Linked DNA regions of Desulfatitalea tepidiphila. The protein of the gene in region 2 binds, or shares a complex with, the protein of the main gene of each other region. Links are inferred from orthologs where the notes say so. Each region holds a gene or a part of one and is shown on either strand. Other genes may lie near its edges.

Region 1 (3,552 bases), 2.1 Mb from region 2 along the record:
GTGGAATTTTCGGACCACTACCTGAATCTGCCGTTCGATCTGTCCCAGGTCATGTTCGTCCTCACGGCCAATGTCACCGACACGATACCTTCGGCCCTTTTGGATCGGATGGAGGTAATCAACCTCTCCGGATACACCGAGGACGAGAAAAGGTCGATTGCCGAAAAGTATCTTCTGCCGCGTCAGCTCAAGGAAAACGGCTTCAAACGGAATAATCAGCTCACCATCAGCCCCCAGGCCATGACCGCAATGATCAACGAGTACACCTCAGAAGCGGGGCTCCGGAACCTGGAGCGTGAGATTGCCACGGTCTGCCGAAAAGTGGCCCGGCGCATCGCCGAAGGTGAAAAAGGGCCTTTTAATATCACTCGCGGGAATCTGGAAAAATATCTCGGGGTGCCCAAATTTTATCCTGAACTCGACCAGGAGGCCAGCCAGGTCGGCCTTTCAACGGGCCTGGCCTGGACCCAGGCCGGCGGGGAAGTCCTCTACGTGGAGGCGAGCCTGATGCGGGGCAAGGGTGAGCTGATCATCACCGGGCAGATCGGCGAAGTCATGCAGGAATCGGCACGCGCCGCCCTGAGTTATGCCCGCTCCTATCTCGACAAGGTCGGGGTGAAAGCCAACACCTTCGAAAATCTCGACATTCATCTGCATGTGCCGGCCGGCGCCATTCCCAAGGACGGTCCTTCCGCCGGCATCGCCATGGCCACTGCACTGATCTCCGCCGTTACCCAACGGCCGGTTGACAAGGATGTGGCCATGACCGGTGAAATTACACTGCGAGGCCGGGTGCTGCCCATCGGCGGCCTGAAAGAAAAGTCCCTGGGTGCCCTGCGGGCGGGTATCAAAACCGTGATCATACCGGCCAAAAACAATCGGGAGCTGGTGGAAATCCCCGCCGCCATCAAACGTAAACTCAAGTTCGTCACGGTTCAGAACATGGACGAGGTGTTGGACATCGCATTGCAGGCACCCATCGGAAAAGCCGTCACCTTTGGTGTGGCGAGCAAACGCCGTAAAGCGGTCAAGAAGTCATCCTGACGGCCATGCGAATGCTCTGCGTGGATACGTCGACCGAGGTGTGCGGTATTGGGCTGGCGGTGGATGGGCGTTGCCAGTTGGAAATGATACTTAACCCCGGGCTGACCCACACCAGGGTCTTGATGGAGGGTATCCGAACGGGGATAGCGATCCTGCGCTGGGAACCGACGGAATTGGATGCGGTGGCTGTGACGCGTGGGCCGGGCAGTTTCACCGGGCTGCGCATCGGGATCAGTGCCGTTAAGGGCCTCGCTTTTGCCTTGGGGAAACCCTTGATCGGCGTTTCATCGCTGGAGGTATTGGCCCATCAGGCGACTGAAGGATACCCGTCGGTCTGCCCGATGATCGACGCACGACGCAAAGAGGTCTACTGGTCGCTGTTTCATCGAACCGATCATGGATTGCAGCGGGTGTGTGAAGAGCGGGTTGGTGCGGCTGCCGATGTGGCCGGTCGAGTGGCCGGCCGATGTCTTTTTATCGGAAACGGCGCCCTCTTGTACGCGAAAGAGCTGAAAGCACGATGCCCCGATGCCGACGTTGCCGGGGCGACCGAACTCACTGTGCCCCGTCCGGCCGTCCTTGCCAGGTTGGCCGCCATGCAAATGGCAAAAGGGACCATAGAAGACATTCATGGTTTTCGCCCCGTCTACCTGCGAAAGTCGGATGCCGAAATAAACAGGTGACATTCTGAGCTAGGATAGGATTGGCCGGTCACCGATGGTGGCTGCGGCTGTTTTTATTGACAGATCCATAGAAAATGGTTATTTGCACAAAATAAATTGCATTAAGATATAAACCAATGGCCCCTGTTGGCGGTGTTGAGGGTGCTCATTGGTTTATGTTTTCATTGGTGCAAAACGTTGACCCTTGTCGGGTCGCGGCTATTTCGTGAATCAAAAGGAGACAGCGTTGGAAAAAATCCCCATTACCCCTCAAGGATACGAGGTGCTAAAAAAGGAATTAAGCCACCTGATGTCGGTTGAGCGCCCCCGGGTCATCAAGGCGATCGAGGAGGCACGTGCCCACGGCGACCTGTCGGAAAACGCCGAGTTCGAGGCGGCCAAAGAGCGCCAGGCTTTTATAGAGGCACGGGTCAACGAGCTGAACTACAAGCTGGGGAACGCTCAGATCATCAATCCAGAGGCTTTGCCCAAGGACCGTGCCGTCTTTGCCAGTCGGGTCCTGCTGTCCAACGTGGAAACCGGGGAAGATGTGGAGTATCAATTGGTGGGGCCGGATGAGTCGGACATTCGCGAAGGGCGCATTTCGGTCGCTTCACCGTTAGGCCAGGCCATCATCGGCAAAAAGCCGGGGGATGAAATCGTGCTCCAGGCGCCTGGCGGAAAAAGAGTTTACGAGTTGGTGGAAATCTTATAAAACGCATGACGTTTTTCATATTGGAGGTCGGTTGTGGCAAGAATCACCATTGAGGATTGTTTAAAAAGAGTAGGCAATCGTTTTAAGTTGGTCCACATGGCTGCCTCGCGGGTGCGCCAGATTCGGGAAGGTTCCGAATATCTCGTCAGTTCACCCAAGAATGAGGATATCGTGGTGGCGTTGCGTGAGCTTGCAGCGGGTAAGGTGATGGAAAAGAAGAAACAACTGGAGTTGGAATAGCCATCAATTGATCGCACTTGCCTAAATCCAGCAACATATTCAAGATCCTCAACAGATCCATGGGAAAGGCCTTGCATGCCTACGACATGATCGCGGACGACGATCGAATCGCGGTGGGTCTTTCCGGTGGCAAGGATAGCTGGGCGCTTCTCTGGCTTCTCACGGAGCGGCAACCCCGCGTACCTGTCAATTACAGTCTTTTTCCGATTCATGTCGATCTGGGATTCGGTGGAGACGGCGCCGTGCGAATCGAACGTTACGGCCGCCAGATGGGTTGGCCGGTTCGGATCGAGTTCACCGATTTCGGCCGGGTGGCCCACAGCGATGTGAACCGGGAAAATCCCTGTTTCCTCTGTGCCCGCAGAAGACGGCAGCGGCTTTTCGAAACGGCGGAGGCCTTGGGCTGCAACAAGGTGGCGCTGGGTCACAACAAAGACGATATCATCGAGACTTTTTTTTGAATATGTTGTATGCTGGCGAGATGAGCACCATGCGGCCCAGTCAATCTTTTTTTCAAGGACGCTTGACAGTGATCCGCCCCTTGGCTTACACCGAGGAGGCCGATTTGAAGCGTTTTTCGCGGAAGATGGAGTGGCCGATTGTCGAAAATCCATGCCCGAGTGCGGGGCGCTCCAGAAGAGCTGCCGTGAAATCCGTGCTCGAAAGACTCTATTGTTCCAACGATAAGATAAAGGGAAACATTTTCAGAGCGATGCGACATATCAGGCCAGAGTATCTGCTCAGGTGATGCATGTCGGGCGTCCGGCCCAAGCCGGGCCGACGCAACCGTCGACTGCAATCGCCTGGCATGTGCTATTGATCTAAACTCTGGATAAACCCGTATATCACTTCTGGCTTCTCCAGGGTCACCGGAACTTCTGCCTGGTTGAC
Region 2 (4,252 bases):
GAGGCGCACTGTGCCCTGATCGGGGGAGAGACCGCCGAGATGCCGGGGTTTTATGCCGACGGCGAGTACGACCTGGCCGGTTTCGCCGTGGGATTGGTCGACAACAACAAGATCGTGGACGGATCGGAGATCCAGGTCGGCCACCAGATGATCGGCATCGCCTCCAGCGGCCTGCACAGCAACGGCTATTCGCTGGTGCGCAAGATCTGTTTCGATGTGCTCAAGATGGATGTCCACACCCATGTTCCGGACCTGGGCCGGACCCTGGGAGAAGAGCTGCTCACGCCCACGCGGATCTATTCCGAGACCGTGCAACATCTGATCCGCGGGCTGCCGATCCGGGGATTGGCCCATATTACCGGCGGCGGCATCGTCAACAATGTGCTGCGGATCATTCCCAAGGCTTGCGGGATTGCGCTGCACCGCGGCAGTTGGGAAACCCCGCCGATATTCAAGTTTTTGCAGGAGGCGGGCAAGGTGACCGATGACGAGATGCTGCGAGTGTTCAACAACGGGATCGGCATGGTGACCGTCGTTCCCGAAGACGCCGCCCAGGACATCGTCGCCCGCCTGTTGGCCATGAAGGAGAAGGCCTGGGTCATCGGCGAAATCACCGAGAGGGAAAGCGGGGGCGATAGCCGTTTTCGCTGGATGTAGGTGGTCCCCATCCACAGATGGCCAATCGACCTATTTGTGGACGGGTACCAGCTGTTCTGGGAATTTTAATGATACGAAAGCTTTTCGATCTTTTCTCCCGTTTCCTTAAATGGGTGGCCAAGGGTGCGCAAGACCAGCCGCCCTGTCGCAGTTGAGGGCTCCGCAGCGGGGACACCCGGGCGGTGTCCAAACCTCGCAAGTAATCCAGAGCACCCTTCTCCTCGCGCATCCCTCCATCGGCCCAAGGCAGCCAAAGGTGATCAACATGCGTGTCCTCGGTATCGAATCCTCCTGTGATGAAACGGCGGCGGCCATTGTCGAAGACGGGCGCAGGATATTGTCGTCTGCGGTGGCGTCGCAGGTGGCGATTCACCATCCATACGGCGGCGTGGTGCCGGAGTTGGCATCGCGCAAGCACATCGAGGCCGTGGTGCCGGTGGTCGAGCAGGCCATCGGCGATGCCGGGCTCAGGATCGAAGAGATCGATGCCGTGGCCGCCACCCAGGGACCGGGGCTGGTGGGTTGTCTGCTGATCGGTTTTTCCTTTGCCAAAGCCTTTGCCTTTGCACGTGGATTGCCCTGGGTGGGGGTCGATCACCTGGAGGGGCATCTCTATTCGATTCGTCTCGGAGACGATCCGCCTGAATTTCCCTACGTGGCGCTGCTCGCATCCGGCGGTCACACGGGCATCTACCATGTAGCCTCGGAAAACAGCCACGAACTTCTCGGCCAGACCCGTGACGATGCGGCCGGCGAGGCCTATGATAAAGTGGCCAAGATGCTCGGGCTGGGTTATCCGGGCGGTGCAGTCATCGACCACCTGGCCGCCCAGGGCAACGCGGATGCCATTGCCTTTACCCGGCCCTATCTGGAAAAGGATCAATTCGATTTCAGCTTCAGCGGTCTCAAGACGGCGGTCAACCGCTATATCCAGACGCATCCCCAGGCCGCAGAGGAACGGTGCGCCGACATCGCCGCCGCGTTTCAGGAGGCGGTCATGGATGTGCTGGTGCACAAGCTGCTTTACGCAGCCGAGGTCAAAGGGTGTTCGCGGGTGGCCGTGGTGGGCGGTGTGGCGGCCAATCGGCGTTTGAGAGAACGTCTTGCGACAGATGGCGCCGCCCGTTCGCTTGCGGTGCACATGCCACCCATGGCCTTGTGTGGGGACAATGCCGCCATGATCGCGGCGGTGGGATATTATCACCTGGGCAGGGGCGAGCGCACCGATCTCGACGCGGATGTCTATTCGCGCAAGCCCCGGTGTTGAGACATTTGTCGAGTTGTTGTGACTTGTAGGGGGTTTCGACTTTATCGGGCCTGTCGTTTTCCTTTATGGATGGACACTCGGAAGAAATATGACAGAGGCACATCCTAAAAAGAGCGCCCGCAAAACCGGCATGCAGATTTCGCCCTGGGTTATCCTGGGATCGACGGCGATCCTGATCGTCGTGGTAATCGTGCTTGCGATCCAGAAGGCCAATCGGGAGCAGCGCCACATGTCGGAGATCCTCAGCGCCAAGGGCGCGGTGCTCATCCGGGCCGTGGAGGCCGGCACGCGAACCGGAATGATGGGGATGTCCTGGGGCGGGGCCCAGATCCAGCGATTGCTCGAAGAGACCGGCCGGTTGCCGGACGTGCGCTACATGGCTGTCGTGGATCCGGACGGAAAGGCGGTGGCCCACAGCGATCCGGAGATGATCGGCAAACCTTTCGATCAGGGACGCAAGCTGTTGCACCTGGGGTCCGACCTGCAGGAGAATTGGGAGTTGGTCGATCTGGGTGAGGAGGGCCGAGTCTTTGAAGTGCATCGCCCGTTTCGACCCATGTTGGCGGGAAGAGGGCCGGGAAGCACCCGCATGTACGGTATGATGCGGCGTCATGGGACGGTGCCGCCCCAGAATGACGACTGGTTTTCAGCCTCCGATCAGAAACAATTATTGATCGTGGCCGGTCTGGACGTCGAACCCTTCGAAGCGGCCATTCGCGAAGATTTAAATACCACCCTGGTGCTTTCGGTCGTGCTGGTTCTGCTGGGATTTGCGGGTTTCGTCTCTCTATTCTGGATGTACAGCTATCGCGCCACCAAACGCTCCCTTCAGGATGCCAGCGCCTTTGCCGACAAGGTGGTGGCCAGCCTGCCGGTCGGCCTGATCGCCACCGATCAGCAGGGGCGCATCACCTTTTTCAATGCAGCGGCCGAACGCATCACCGGTTTGAAAAGGGAAGAAACGGGCGGCCAACCGGCCGATATGCTGCTGCCTTCGACCCTTTGCGGTTTGAAAGAGTTGCTCGACAGCGGCCAAACGATTGCCGAGCAGGAGATGGAATGCCGTTTTATCAGCGGCCGGACCGTGCCGGTGAGCGTCAGTGCCGCTCGCATCGTCAACGAGCTCGACGCTTATGTCGGGCAGATTCTCATTCTAAGGGACCTGGGCGAGGTGCGCCGCTTGCAGGACGAGGTGCGCCGGCAGGAAAAATTGGCTGCGCTCGGGGGCTTGGCCGCCGGCGTGGCCCATGAAATCCGCAATCCCCTCAGCTCGATCAAGGGGCTGGCCACTTTCTTTTCCGGTCAGTTCGAAGCGGGCAGCGAGGGCCGGGAGGCGGCCGAGGTGATGGTCCAGGAGGTGGATCGCCTGAACCGGGTGATCACCGAGCTGCTCTCCTTCGCCCGTCCGTCGGACATCAAACGGCGGCGGATCGATATCGCGCCCATCGTGACCCGGGCGGTCGGTTTGATTCAGCAGGACGCGGCCAATCAGCGCGTCCAGGTCGAATTGAAAATGGACGATGGGTTGTGCCCGGTCCTCATCGACCCGGACCGCATGGCCCAGTGCTTGCTCAATCTGCTGATCAACGCCATCGAGGCCATGGTCGATGGCGGACAATTGACCGTGCGCTGCGAGCGGGTCGATCCGGGCGAGGTGCGGGTCGCGATCAGCGATACGGGCCAGGGCATGGCACCCGATGAAATGGCTAAAATTTTCGATCCCTACTACACCACCAAGAGCCAGGGCACGGGATTGGGGTTGGCCATCGTGCATAAAATCGTCGAGGCCCACGGAGCGCGGCTCAACGTGGAGAGCGCGCCGGGACGTGGCACGACCTTTCTGCTGCATCTGCCCTGTGCGGATGAGGACAGAACAGCACAGGGAGGGCGTCGCGATGAATAGACGCAACCGGTTACTGATCGTCGACGACGATGCCGGGCACTTGACTACTTTGAAGACCATTTGCCGCAGTTGGAAGTATGAGGTCCTCACGGCCACGGATGGCGGCGAAGCCGTGGCGGCCGTGCGTGCCGAGCCGGTGGATCTGGTACTCATGGACGTGCGTATGGCCCATGTGAGCGGCATCGAGGCGCTCGGGCAGATCAAGGCCTACAATCCAGCCATCCCCGTGATTATCATGACTGCCTATTCGTCGGTCGAATCGGCGGTGGAGGCGCTCAAGGCCGGCGCTTACGACTATCTGATCAAACCCCTCGATTTCGAAGAGCTCAAGATCACCATCGAGCGGGCCTGCGAACATGCCGGCCTCAAGGTCGAAAACGAACGGCTGCGGGCGCAGCTGGCCCTCGATTGGGGGACGAGCCGCA

What was found. Proteins that work in one complex are often made in the same cells at the same time.
Region 1: the proteins of tsaD (region 2) and tsaB are in contact, whole or in part, in a solved structure (PDB 4WQ4), measured with the Escherichia coli proteins. The link is inferred for Desulfatitalea tepidiphila from one-to-one orthologs.

Annotation. Positions count from the first base shown.
Region 1 is NZ_BCAG01000003.1:2,315,526-2,319,077, reverse strand. Bases 1-2,888 are described here. They hold tsaB (tRNA (adenosine(37)-N6)-threonylcarbamoyltransferase complex dimerization subunit type 1 TsaB), read left to right. Parts: upstream 1-1,049; coding sequence 1,050-1,727; downstream 1,728-2,888. Other genes in these bases: DFT_RS26795 (PP-loop family protein), read left to right, coding at 2,679-2,888; rpoZ (DNA-directed RNA polymerase subunit omega), read left to right, coding at 2,455-2,661; greA (transcription elongation factor GreA), read left to right, coding at 1,954-2,421; lon (endopeptidase La), read left to right, coding at 1-1,044. Also shown: more of DFT_RS26795, read left to right, coding at 2,889-3,122. UniProt on the Escherichia coli protein: Required for the formation of a threonylcarbamoyl group on adenosine at position 37 (t(6)A37) in tRNAs that read codons beginning with adenine.
Region 2 is NZ_BCAG01000003.1:248,447-252,698, forward strand. The notes cover bases 1-2,923. They hold tsaD (tRNA (adenosine(37)-N6)-threonylcarbamoyltransferase complex transferase subunit TsaD), read left to right. Parts: upstream 1-922; coding sequence 923-1,924; downstream 1,925-2,923. Other genes in these bases: purM (phosphoribosylformylglycinamidine cyclo-ligase), read left to right, coding at 1-657; DFT_RS05740 (ATP-binding protein), read left to right, coding at 2,013-2,923. Outside these bases: more of DFT_RS05740, read left to right, coding at 2,924-3,827; DFT_RS05745 (sigma-54-dependent transcriptional regulator), read left to right, coding at 3,820-4,252.